Regions from separate parts of the Yersinia antarctica genome, predicted to be linked through region 3. Evidence: predicted binding sites of a transcription regulator. Region 3 holds the regulator's gene; each other region holds the start of a gene.

Region 1 (3,216 bases), 3.8 Mb from region 3:
GGCTGACTCTTTCATCATCACCGGGGTTTGCTCAAACACATCGCGCATAACCGCTGCAATGTAAGGAATAATCATGATGGCCAGGATGACACCTGCGGCCAGAATACCAATACCGAATGCCGGGCCTGAGAACAACACACCCACAATCGGGATGCCAGACATCACGTTGCCGACGGGTTCTTGGAAATAGCGGGCAAATAAGGGAGCGAAAACAAACAAACCCCACATCCCGTAAACAATACTAGGGATAGCCGCTAATAGTTCGATAGCCACACCCAGTGGGCGTTTTAGCCAGTTAGGGGCCAGCTCAGTCAGGAACAAGGCAATACCAAAACTGACCGGGACTGCAATAAGTAAGGCGATAACAGAGGTGACAACTGTGCCATAAATCGGCACTAATGCACCAAACTGCTCAGCCGGGGCATCCCATTCTTTGGTCCACAGGAAAGCCCAACCAAATTTTTGAATACTTGGCCAAGAAGCAACAATCAATGAAATGATAATGCCGCCCAGCAGAAATAGCGTAATCAGCGCAGCCAGTTTAACCAGCGCGCTGAAAATGATGTCACCGTATTTGCTCGGTGCTTTGGTAGTCGGCTTATAATCAGCCATAGACTCTCTTCTCATCCGGGTGTTAATTCCCTTCGTACTTGAAGCCGCAGGGTTATTGGTTATGTTCGCTCACCCGAATCACTGACCTGAGTCAGCTCATCGGGGTTCGTTCACTTGCCGCCTACCTGCAACTTCAATTACTTTGGGTATATTAAATCAATATCTTATAAATAAATTATTACAGGCAAAACTAACTTCAATCAGAAGATTGGCTTACCGTTGCTGTCTTTAACATTGGTTTTCCAAGCTGCACGAACCTGTTCAACCACTTCTTTTGGTAATGTGGCGTAATCCAGCGCATTAGCTTGTTCAGCACCGTTTTTGTATGCCCAATCAAAGAACTTCAGTACTTCAGTGCCTTTAGCCGCATTTTTCTGCTCTTTGTGCACCAAAATGAAAGTAGTAGAGGTAATTGGCCAAACATCATCACCTTTCTGATTGGTTAAGTCTTGAGCAAACGTTTTGCTCCAGTCTACACCTTTGGCCGCAGCGCTAAAGCTTTGCTCTGTTGGGCTGACTGGTTTGCCATCGGCTGAAACCAGTTTGGTGTAAGCCAGGTTATTTTGTTTGGCATAAGCGTATTCCACATAACCAATGGCACCTGGCAAGCGCTGAACAAATGCCGCAATACCGTCGTTACCTTTACCACCTAAACCGGTCGGCCAGTTAACCGTTGAGCCTGCACCCACTTTCTCTTTCCACTGCGCATTCACTTTAGCCAGATAGCTGGTGAATACGAATGAAGTGCCAGAACCATCAGCACGGCGCACCACTGCAATATTTTGATCTGGCAATTTAACGCCCGGATTCAGCTTCACAATCGCCGGGTCATTCCACTTCTTCACATTACCCAGATAAATATCACCCAGTGTTTTACCGTCTAAAGTCAGTTCACCAGATTTGATGCCAGGGATATTAACGGCCAGCACCACACCACCAATCACAGTTGGGAATTGGAACAAACCTTCAGCCGCCAGCTTATCGTCTGCTAATGGCGCATCAGAAGCACCGAAATCAACAGTATTGGCAATGATTTGTTTTACGCCACCTGAAGAGCCGATCCCTTGATAGTTAACTTTGTTACCTGTTTCTTTCTGATAAGAATCTGCCCACTTGGCATACACCGGCGCGGGGAATGTCGCACCTGCACCTGTCAGGCTTGCAGCAGCGAACGCGGACACAGTGGTCATAGATAAAGTCGCTGCCACAATGCTGGCTACGGTGGTACGCATCAGTTTCATAATCCCTCCTAATGGGATATTAGAATTAACTCTATACCAAAGAACCTGGTATTGCAGGATGGGCTGAGTAATGAACCAAGCTAACAACGCTGCAACTCAAGTACCAAGTGTATAAATTGTTTTCATCAGATTAAGTATGGTGCAGGAGGGAAAATAGGACAGTTTAATGACAGAAAAATGTATGAAATATTACAGTTATATGACAAGCTGCTGGTGTTAAAATAAAATCATTATTTATCATTAGATTAGACTATTTTTTATCTTTTTATTTGTAATAACTTCAGTTGTGATCGTGGTTGGTCACCGCTTTCAAGTAGCGTTGCGCTGTGGGTTCGATACGACGAAATCGTTTCTGATAAAATAACGTCGTTTTTTATCACGTTTAATCCATTATATTAACGAATGAATTCAATTGAATAATGTTGTATTTATGCTCAGCGCTGAGCATATTCAACAAATTGGATGAGTAAACGTAAGATAAAAGAATAAGGAGAGGAAACTCAATAAAAATACGAATATAAAGCCTATTATTTCATTCTCATCACCATCCTGCTGTGCACATTTTCCCAGACGGCTTCCCTCTATTCTCTATTTCCTCAGTGGTTTTTTTTTGCATTGCTGCTAACATTATTTTCTAGGGTTACGATACTGAGTAACACTGAATTAATTTACTCTATTGAACACCGTCACCATTTTAATAAATTTTCAATATTACACACAAAAAAATCATCGTCTCAGGAGAAAATATTTCTGTCTTAACAACATATTGGCTCTTTCCGAGCCAGACTCTCGGGTAGAACAAGTAACCAACGCGGCTACCTACATAAAACTGGCAGCATACGAAAGATAGAAAATATAAATTTTCAGTCAATGCTTTTGAGTTACTAAGCCAACATCTTGTTTTATTACGCTGAATATTTGTCTCTATATTCTATCAAACGCCCTATGCTTTAGAGAATTTTCGTATAGATAATCACAGCAAACTCATTGGGAAATGATATTATGCAATCTGCAACTATGCCCTCAGGAAAAAATAGTTTTTCTGAAAATAATATTATTAGCAGTGTAATTAATAAATATGCAAACACCGGTGTATTTATAATTAATACCAACGATCCGCTGCTGGTGAAATTTTATGATATTCAACTGGGACTGGCAGGTATCAGCCTCGTTCGTTGTCCTAATTTCAGTCAGCTCTGGGCAAACCACAAACTGGCTAAATATGCCGTCAGCTCACTGGCGATGGGGGATAGCGATAGCGCACAACAGGTACACAGCATCGTCAGCCTGGATTCTACTGATGGGCAAACGTTCTCAGCAAATGCCATTGGTTCGTTGCCGGTGTCAGCCGTAAACATCACGC
Region 2 (3,216 bases), 430 kb from region 3:
AGTATGTTTCGCCTGAAACCCTTTGTCGATACAGTTGAGGCGATATGAAAGAATCTGAGGTACTGGCCGAAGTCAGTAATGAAAACCAGACATTGGTTGCTGTGGTGCAACAGGATAATCGGGTAGTTTACTTCTATATTTATCCGCAGGAGGCATTTGAAGAGCGTTTTCCCGTGCGTGCCTGCTGGGTGAGAAATCTGGTTGCTGCGCCACCATCGGCTGATAATACCGCCCTTGAACAAGGGTTGGCCCCACGATTAGCCGCAGAGTTCTGCCGTAATGTGGCGGGCGAGGCGGAGCTGGATGCGCAGTATATTACGATAGTCTGGTCTGAAAGTGACGACGGTGCGGCATTGTGGTATCAGGGACAACTGTTGGCAATTATTCCTGGCTGGAGCCTCTATATTGATCACTCAATTTGCTATTCCGCCAGTTGTATTAAAGATAATCCACTGACATTACCTCTGGGGTCAGCTTCAACCAATACACAATATGCCAATGCGCAACATACTCGTCAATTTTGGCGGGCCTGGCAACAGGAAGAGGGAAATCCGTGGCCTGCATTACAAGCTGAATATATTCAATATTATGAGCAGCACTTCGGTCCATCGGTAAAATATTATGCCATCGATCAGGGGACGTGGCCGCCAATGGCCATCTCCCAACATGAGAAAGAGGGAATATATTACTTTCTGACCGTGGGGGTCAGTATTCGTCCTCAGCCATGGGTTGAAATATTATTTAATGATGATGCAGCTAAATACCGGCGCTTGGAGATGGCGATTGCAATTGATAGCCAATATGTCAACGAAGACAACGCTATTCACATGGCCAGTGCGCTGGCAGGATTTGCCCACGTTCCCTGGAGTAAAATAACCTGGCTTGGCGAAGGGCATACACTGGAGTCGGCTGTCGCCCCTAAGGGTTATGAAGGCTATATTTTATCATCAGCGTTATATGCTGATGCAGACAATCTTACTCTACCTCTTCAACAAGGTGATCCGGTTAATATGTATTGGGTCAGCCCTGTGTTTACAAGCGAACGAGAGTTTGCGCATAGTGTGCCAAATGGTGGATATGATTTATTGAAAAAGCTACAACAGCAGGGAATTAATCATGTTTTCACCCCGCGACAGCCGGTTATTTGATTTGTATTTAACTTGGCTGGTCTGATTTGCAGATTTTGTTAATCGGGTCTTAACTTAATGATGTTAGCTGTTTTAAGACTGTCAGGTTAAGCCCGTTATGTTTACCTGAGACCTATGTTTAAGATTGAACGCAAAGCTGAAAGGCGGATCAACAACAGTGGGTAGTCAAATCAGTTATCAGCAAATATTAATTTTATGGAGGTGTTTATGGGCATACTATCTTGGATTATTTTTGGTCTTATCGCCGGTGTTTTGGCTAAATGGATTATGCCCGGAGAGGATGGCGGTGGCTTTATTATGACCGTAATCCTTGGCGTGGTCGGTGCCCTGGTGGGGGGCTATATTAGTGTCTTCTTTGGTATGGGCAAAGTTGATGGGTTTAATTTTGGCAGCTTTGTCGTGGCGGTTATCGGTTCACTGGTTGTGCTGTTTGTCTACCGTAAATTAAGAAGTTAGATACTCATCAATATCCTGTAATTGAGTAAAGTATAAGAAAGGTGGCTATTTTTTGTCACCTTTCTCTCATAAAACTTTCATCAAGATGCAATAGAATTATCCGTTAATAGCTCATGACGACAGGCAATCTGAGAGACATGTTATGGGCCAGGCATTACGTAAATTCACTGTGGCTGACTATCCGGCTGCGGTGCAAGAACCGCGTAAGAAGGTACTTGCCGTTAAGGGATTAGTTAAAGCGTACCAATCACAACACCGTGTGCTGGATGATATTAATTTTGAACTCCATGCAGGTGAGTTTGTTGCAATTATTGGCCGCTCCGGTGCCGGAAAATCAACATTGTTACATGTTTTAAATGGCACTATTCCCAGCAGTGCGGGTGAAATTATTAATTACCATGACAATGGCGATACGCAAAATATTGCAGCACTAACAACCAAGCAGATGCGTAAATGGCGCGCAAAATGCGGCATGATCTTCCAAGATTTCTGTTTGGTCCCCCGTCTTGATGTTATTACTAATGTTTTGTTAGGCCGCCTGAGTTACACCTCCACGTTTAAATCATTTTTCAAAATATTTGCTGATGAAGATCGGGCTAGAGCAATTGAGTTATTACAATGGCTTAATATGTTACCCCATGCGTTGCAGCGTGCAGAGAATCTCTCTGGCGGCCAAATGCAACGGGTGGCCATTTGCCGCGCCATGATGCAAAACCCCAAAATATTATTGGCTGATGAACCTGTCGCTTCTTTAGATCCAAAAAACACAACCCGCATTATGAATACATTACAGAAAATAAGTGAAAACGATATTGCTGTAATTGTGAACTTACACTCTGTTGATTTGGTGAAAGACTATTGCACCCGAGTGATTGGTATTGCCCACGGGCGGATTGTCTTTGATGGGCATCCTTCACTGTTAAATGATTCTATTATTCAAGATATTTACAGCGATGAATCCACTGAACTTTTGCATTAATCCCCACTTATCCCTTTATCAGAATAGGTTATTTTAATGAAAAAAGTACTTTGTCTTACCTCATTAGTGGCAAGTTTTATGGTATTTAATGCTACAGCAGCGGATGCACCAAAAGAAATTAATCTGGGTATTCTTGGTGGGCAGAATGCGACACAACAAATTGGCGATAATATGTGTGTCAAAGAGTTTTTAGATAAAGAGTTAAATGTAAAAACAAACTTGCATAATGCATCAGACTATTCTGGCGTAATACAAGGCCTATTAGGTGGGAAGATTGACTTGGTATTAAGTATGTCTCCTTCCTCTTTTGCCTCTGTTTATATTAAAGATCCTAAAGCCGTTGATATTGTAGGTATTGCTATCGATGATACTGACAAATCACGCGGTTATCACTCTGTGGTTGTGGTGAAAGCGGATAGCCCTTATCAGAAAATTGAAGATTTGAAAGGTAAAGCGTTCGGTTTTGCTGACCCAGATTCAACCTCTGGTTTTTTAATCCCTAATCAAAGTTTTAAACAGAAATTTGGTGGAACACCGGATAATAAATATAACGACTTCTTCTCTAGCGTGACATTCTCTGGTGGTCATGAACAAGATATTCTGGGTGTCATTAACGGGCAATTCGCCGGTGCT
Region 3 (3,216 bases):
GTGGCAGGCACGGAAGCCATCGGCAAAACAGCAACCGGAGGGGAAAATACCGCTTCAGATTGCGCTAAAACGGCATGGCTAAACCATAGCATGACATGCAACAACGTCAGTTTTGCCCATTTCATCAGCTTGGTATCCATGCAGTTTTTAGGATTTGACTGCATTCTCGGCTAAAACTGCGGGAACAATCAATCGATTCGGCAAGGTAAAGATAAATCGAGTCCCCAGACCGACTTCGCTCATGACCTCTAAACGTGCATCGTGATGACTCAATGCATGTTTCACAATTGCCAGCCCTAATCCACTGCCCCCCGTTTGCCGTGATCGGGCTTTATCCACCCGATAGAACCGCTCCGTTAGCCGTGGAACATGTTCAGGACCGATTCCCGGCCCATTATCGCTGACCTGAAATTGTGCACCTTGTGGCGTTTGCTGCCAACACACCTCAATTTGGGTACCAACAGGCGTGTGATTGACGGCGTTATAAACCAGATTTGATACCGCACTGCGCAGTTGGTCTTCGTTACCAAACACTTTTAATTGGTCGTTAACCCGGAAGGTAATCTCATGTCGTCCGTTACTGAGAGCCTGAACTTCATGCTGTAACACTTTCAGCATCAACGGAATATCCACCCGCTCATTCATATCCACATTAGGTGCCGCTTCAATTCGTGATAGCGTCAAGAGCTGTTTTACCAATCCATCCATTCGCTTAGTCTGCTCTTGCATGGTCCCCAGTGCTTTATCCCGTAATGGCCCAACCAGCTCTTGGTCATTCATCATTTCCAGATAACCTTGCAACACCGTCAGTGGCGTACGCAATTCATGACTGACGTTGGCAAAGAAATTACGCCTTGCACCTTCCAACTGCCGCATCTGAGTAACATCACGGGCAACCATCAATAATTGCCCTTCTGAATAAGGCATCACACGAAATTCGACGTAATAACCATTGTTCAGTTGCAGAGTCAACGGGCGGGAGAACTCTTGTTGTTGCAGATATTGGCTGAATTCCGGGTAGCGCAATAAATTAAGGATATGTTGGCCGTTATCCTCCGGCCAACGAAACCCTAACAACTGCTGAGCTAAACCGTTACACCAGAAGATATTGCCATCAATTGTGGTAATAACTACCGCGTCAGGCAATGATTCGGCACCACTGCGGAAACGTTTGATAAGCAAAGCCAGTTCGCGCCGACGCCGACGATTTCGCAACTGCATTTGGTACAAGCCGTAAAATAAAGGCTCCCAGCTCCAGCGACCAGCAGGTGGTGTCATGCTACGGTCTAACCACAACCAGTGAGATAACTTAAGTTGATTATAGAAATTCCAAACCAGCGCCGCGACAGCTGAAATCAGCAATAGCCACGGAAGATAGCCGATGAAGGCACCCAGGAGTAATGCAGGCAGACAAAAAAGAGCCAGCTCGAGAGCCAGCGTTTTCCATGATAAGCGTTCTAACACAACGAATTCTCCGGCACTGAAAACTCAGTAGCGCGTTGAGAAACGGTATCCAGTTCCCCGGACAGTTTGTACCATTCTGTCATGACCATCAATTTCAAGCGCCTTGCGTAGCCGACGAATATGCACGTCAACCGTACGATCTTCTACATAAACGTTAGTGCCCCAAACATAATTAAGCAACTGTTCACGGCTGTAAACGCGCTCCGGGTGGGTCATAAAGAAGTGCAATAACTTAAACTCGGTCGGCCCCATATCCAGCGCTTGCTCATTGGCCATAACCCGATGTGAGGAAGGATCAAGGCTTAGCCCTTGCATTTCAATAACTTCCTCAACAGCCATCGGCGATATTCGGCGCATCACTGCTTTAATACGCGCAACCAGCTCCTTCGGCGAAAACGGCTTGGTAATATAGTCATCTGCGCCCACTTCCAAACCGCGCACCCTATCCTCTTCTTCGCCACGGGCCGTCAGCATCATCACCGGAATATCTCTGGTCAACGCTTCACGTTTCATATGTTTAATGAACTGAATACCCGAGCCGCCAGGTAACATCCAGTCCAACAACACTAAATCAGGGAAAGGCTCCGACAGACGAGTTACTGCGCTGTCATAATCTTCGGCTTCTAATGGTTGGTAACCATTCTGTTCCAACACAAAGCACACCATCTCACGGATTGGCGCTTCATCTTCCACCACAAGTATGCGTCTTGCCATCATCAACCCTGCCAATATGTTAGTGGTCACTATTTGATTTCGGGAGCCATTATGCGTCAGTTTTGTGACATTTTTATGAAAAACATCACGCTTCTACTAGCAATAAGCATAGTGATAAATTTCATGATAATTGCAAAACACAGCAGTCAAGTTTGCGAGACGTCTCGGAGATTTTCCTCCTAGCCTTTTTTTAGCCGCGACATCCGGCGGGCAGCGTTTATAATCAGCGCCATTATCTTTGACTGATAACCTGCCGTGCGGGAGATTTATGCGCATTATTCATACCTCTGATTGGCATTTAGGCCAGCATTTCTTCACTAAAAGCCGCGCTGCTGAGCATCAGGCATTTCTGCACTGGCTCATTAATCAGATCGAAGAAAATCAGGTAGATGCGCTAATTGTAGCAGGTGATATCTTTGATACTGGCTCCCCGCCCAGTTACGCCCGTGAGCTATATAACCGTTTCGTGGTTGAGCTCCAACCCACTGGCTGTCAGTTAGTGGTATTGGGGGGTAATCACGATTCTGTGTCAACACTGAATGAATCACGGGGTTTGCTCTCTTATCTCAATACCACCGTTATTTCGTGCGCCAACAGCAATCTCGATCAACAAATCATTATTCTAAAAGACCGCCAACATCAACCTGCGGCTCTGCTGTGTGCGATCCCGTTTTTACGGCCAAGGGACTTAGTCACCAGTCAGGCGGGTGAATCTGGAGGGCAAAAACAACTGGCTTTACAAGAAGCGATCGCGGGCCACTACCAGGCACTGTATCAGCGGGCGGTTGAATTGCGTACCGAACTGGGTTTGCTACTGCCCATTATTGCCACCGGGCACCTGACTACCGTTGGCGTCACCACGACAGACTCGGTTCGCGATATCTATATTGGTACATTGGATGCTTTCCCCGCGCAGGCATTTCCACCAGCAGATTACATTGCTTTAGGCCATATTCATCGCGCCCAGCAAGTGGCTAAAACTGAACATATCCGTTATAGCGGCTCCCCCATTGCTCTCAGTTTTGATGAATTGAGCAA
Region 4 (3,216 bases), 1.0 Mb from region 3:
TTGACCCAATGTGTGAGATATCGCTGGGAGGATAATTATGATCAGTACCGTCGCGCTTTTTTGGGCTTTATGTGTGGTATGTGTGATTAATATGGCACGTTATTATTCATCTCTGCGTGCTTTGTTAGTGGTATTACGTGGCTGCGACCCGTTGCTGTATCAATATGTTGATGGTGGTGGCTTTTTTACCTCCCACGGTCAGCCGAGCAAACAAATTAGATTAGTGGGTTACATCTTCGCCCAACGTTATCTTGATCACCACGATCCTGAGTTTATTCGCCGCTGTGAGAGGCTACGTGGGCAATTTATACTGACCAGTGCATTATGTGGATTGGTAGTGGTCAGTCTGGTGGGTTTAATGTTGTGGTATTAGTATGAATTATTGGCAGAGAAGCATTTAAAAAGGCGACCTGATAAGGCCGCCTTTTTTATTTACCGTAACCGTTCAATATGTTTACTGCCCGGTCTTATCACAGTGCTAGGTTGAGGCGCACTATGATAGTAATACGTTTCGCTGGGTTTAAATGAATCTTAGAGCCACCCAGTACAACCCACCGGAAAGAAGAATAGATATTGGTAAGGTTAATACCCACGCCAACATAATGTTCTTCACCGTTTTACTCTGAACACCACCGCCATCAACCAACATGGTCCCGGCAACTGCTGAAGAGAGCACTTGCGTTGTCGATACTGGCATACCGGTATAACTCGCAATACCGATGGAAACCGCCGCAGTCATCTGGGCAGAAACCCCTTGCGCGTAAGTCATGCCTTTCTTACCGATTTTCTCACCGATGGTGACTGCCACACGTTTCCAGCCAATCATGGTACCCAAAGAGAGGGCCAGAGCGACGGCAACGATGATCCAGGTCGGTGCATATTCCACAGTTTCCAACAAATCTGTACGCAGATTATTGAGGAAACGGCGGTCTTCAGCACTGGTTTCAGGCAGTTTGGCAACAGTCCCTGCGGTTTCGGCAACACACATCAGCAAGCGACGCATATGGCTGCGTTGATCAACCGTCAGATCGTCATAGCTTTGCAGATTAGCCAGCAACGTTTGGGCATGATCAATGGCAATCATGGCGCGTGAGCTATCACAATGGAACTGTGCCGGTGTATTCGGCAATGTTTCTGGTGCAGGTACCAGCGGTTTCAGCGCGACAGCATGAGGTAACACCTCAACATGTTGCTGATAATATTGTTGCAGATGGGTCACTGCATCGCGGGTGCGGGCAATATCATAACCGGTTGCATTCATATTCACGACGAACCCAGCCGGAGCCACGCCGATTAATACCAGCATGATCAAGCCAATCCCTTTCTGACCATCGTTAGCGCCATGAGAGAAACTCACACCGATAGCCGATAGAATCAGCGCAGTACGGGTCCAGAAGGGCGGTTTACGTTTACCGTCTTTCTTTTCACGTTCAGCAGGTGTCAGGTGAATACGTTGCTGTTTCTTGGACCCGTTCCAGTAACGACGTAGCAGGAACACCATCAAACCGGCAATAACCAGACCCACAATTGGGGATAAGATTAATGACAGGAAGATTTGAATCATCTTAGGAACGTTCAGTGCATCTACAACAGATGTACTGGTCATTAATGCATTGGTTAAACCAATACCGATGATTGCACCAATTAGCGTATGAGAGCTGGAAGCCGGGATACCGAAATACCAAGTGCCCAAATTCCAGATAATCGCCGCCAGTAGCATAGAGAAGACCATAGCCAACCCATGCGCCGAACTGACGTTTAACAGCAGATCAGTAGGCAATAAGTGAACGATAGCATAAGCCACGCTCAAACCGCCCAGCATCACGCCGAGGAAGTTAAACACCCCTGCCATCACAACAGCAACCTGTGAACGCATGGCACGGGTATAGATTACGGTCGCGACCGCATTGGCTGTATCATGAAAACCATTGATGGCTTCGTAAAACAGCACGAACAACAAAGCAAGAACTAACATTAGGCCGGTATGGAAATCCAGGCCAGCGAAAAGATGTAGCATAAGCGTTACGCCAGTTTGTGGACATGAACGCGGCGCATTATCAGTGACAATGGGGGGTGGGGAAAAGGAAAATATGACCTTTTTTTGACATGACCGCAGACGAATTCGTCTTATTGAGCAACATATGCATGTTATATCAGCAGGTTACTTAGTTTTACTGTATGAGACATTTTCTTACTATAGCGATATTCCTGCGAGCGACTTACAATCTCCCGCCGCCAATTTGTCGGTTGAATGCGCTAAATAATATAATAATCAGCCAAAAGCGGGCAATTTTGCAGCGATGATGATTTTACTCAGTGAGGCCAAGTGTGGAACAGTTTGATGTGGTAGTGATAGGTGCAGGTGCTGCGGGGCTATTTTGTGCCGCTCAGGCTGGACAAGCCGGATGTCGGGTGTTGTTGGTCGATAACGGCAAAAAGGCGGGGCGCAAAATACTGATGTCTGGTGGTGGCCGCTGTAATTTTACCAATCTCTTTGCAGAGCCTGCCGCGTATCTGTCACAGAATCCTCACTTCTGTAAATCTGCCTTGGCGCGTTATACCCAATGGGATTTCATCGATCTGATGAATCGCTATGGCATTGCCTGGCATGAGAAAGCGCTAGGGCAGTTGTTCTGCGATGACTCTGCTCAGCAGGTGGTTGAACTATTACTGAAAGAGTGTGAGCTGGGGCAAGTCACGATTCGGTTGCGTAGCGATGTTTTGTCGGTTGAAAAAAGCGGCACCGGTTTCGTATTACAAATTAATAATTTGGAAGTGAGCACTAACTCACTTGTCGTCGCCTCTGGCGGACTCTCTATGCCCGGACTTGGTGCTTCACCGTTCGGCTATAAGTTGGCAGAACAGTTTGGCTTGAAAGTCCTCCCTACCCGTGCGGCATTAGTCCCGTTCACCTTGCACAAACCGCTGCTGGAGCACCTGCAAACATTATCTGGGGTTTCCGTGCCTGCGGTGGTCACCGCCGAAAATGGCGTTAGCTTCCGTGAGAGTATTTTGTTTACTCACCGTGGGCTTTCTGGCCCAGCAATTTTACAACTTTCAAGCTATTGGCAGGCTGGTGAGTATGTGAGCATTAACTTACTTCCTGATACTGATTTAGATGATTTTCTAAACAGTGAGCGAAAAAACCACCCTAATCAGACACTGAAAAATACTCTGGCTCAACGGTTACCTAAGCGGCTGGTGGAGTGCCTTCAG

What was found. Region 3 encodes PhoB, which activates phosphate uptake and scavenging genes when phosphate is short. Its sites were predicted from a motif close to CTGTCATAAAACTGNCNNAT; they were not measured.
Positions count from the first base shown of each region.
Region 1: pstS (phosphate ABC transporter substrate-binding protein PstS) is a predicted target of PhoB. The motif match lies at 2,007-2,026, and genes of this name have one in related genera.
Region 2: phnC (phosphonate ABC transporter ATP-binding protein) is a predicted target of PhoB. The motif match lies at 1,668-1,687, and genes of this name have one in related genera.
Region 4: pitA (inorganic phosphate transporter PitA) is a predicted target of PhoB. The motif match lies at 2,089-2,108, and genes of this name have one in related genera.

Region 1 covers NZ_JBSJQF010000001.1:4,938,088-4,941,303, reverse strand. The annotation lists gene pstC (phosphate ABC transporter permease PstC) at 1-612, opposite strand, end outside; gene pstS (phosphate ABC transporter substrate-binding protein PstS) at 813-1,853, opposite strand; gene ACWJJO_RS22730 (Hint domain-containing protein) at 2,856-3,216, shown strand, end outside.
Region 2 covers NZ_JBSJQF010000001.1:1,622,030-1,625,245, forward strand. The annotation lists gene ACWJJO_RS07515 (suppressor of fused domain protein) at 45-1,148, shown strand; gene ACWJJO_RS07520 (GlsB/YeaQ/YmgE family stress response membrane protein) at 1,356-1,604, shown strand; gene phnC (phosphonate ABC transporter ATP-binding protein) at 1,747-2,583, shown strand; gene phnD (phosphonate ABC transporter substrate-binding protein) at 2,620-3,216, shown strand, end outside.
Region 3 covers NZ_JBSJQF010000001.1:1,187,417-1,190,632, reverse strand. The annotation lists gene ACWJJO_RS05245 (PstS family phosphate ABC transporter substrate-binding protein) at 1-125, opposite strand, end outside; gene phoR (phosphate regulon sensor histidine kinase PhoR) at 148-1,464, opposite strand; gene phoB (phosphate response regulator transcription factor PhoB) at 1,489-2,178, opposite strand; gene sbcD (exonuclease subunit SbcD) at 2,447-3,216, shown strand, end outside.
Region 4 covers NZ_JBSJQF010000001.1:156,015-159,230, forward strand. The annotation lists gene uspB (universal stress protein UspB) at 38-373, shown strand; gene pitA (inorganic phosphate transporter PitA) at 521-2,017, opposite strand; gene ACWJJO_RS00620 (BaiN/RdsA family NAD(P)/FAD-dependent oxidoreductase) at 2,329-3,216, shown strand, end outside.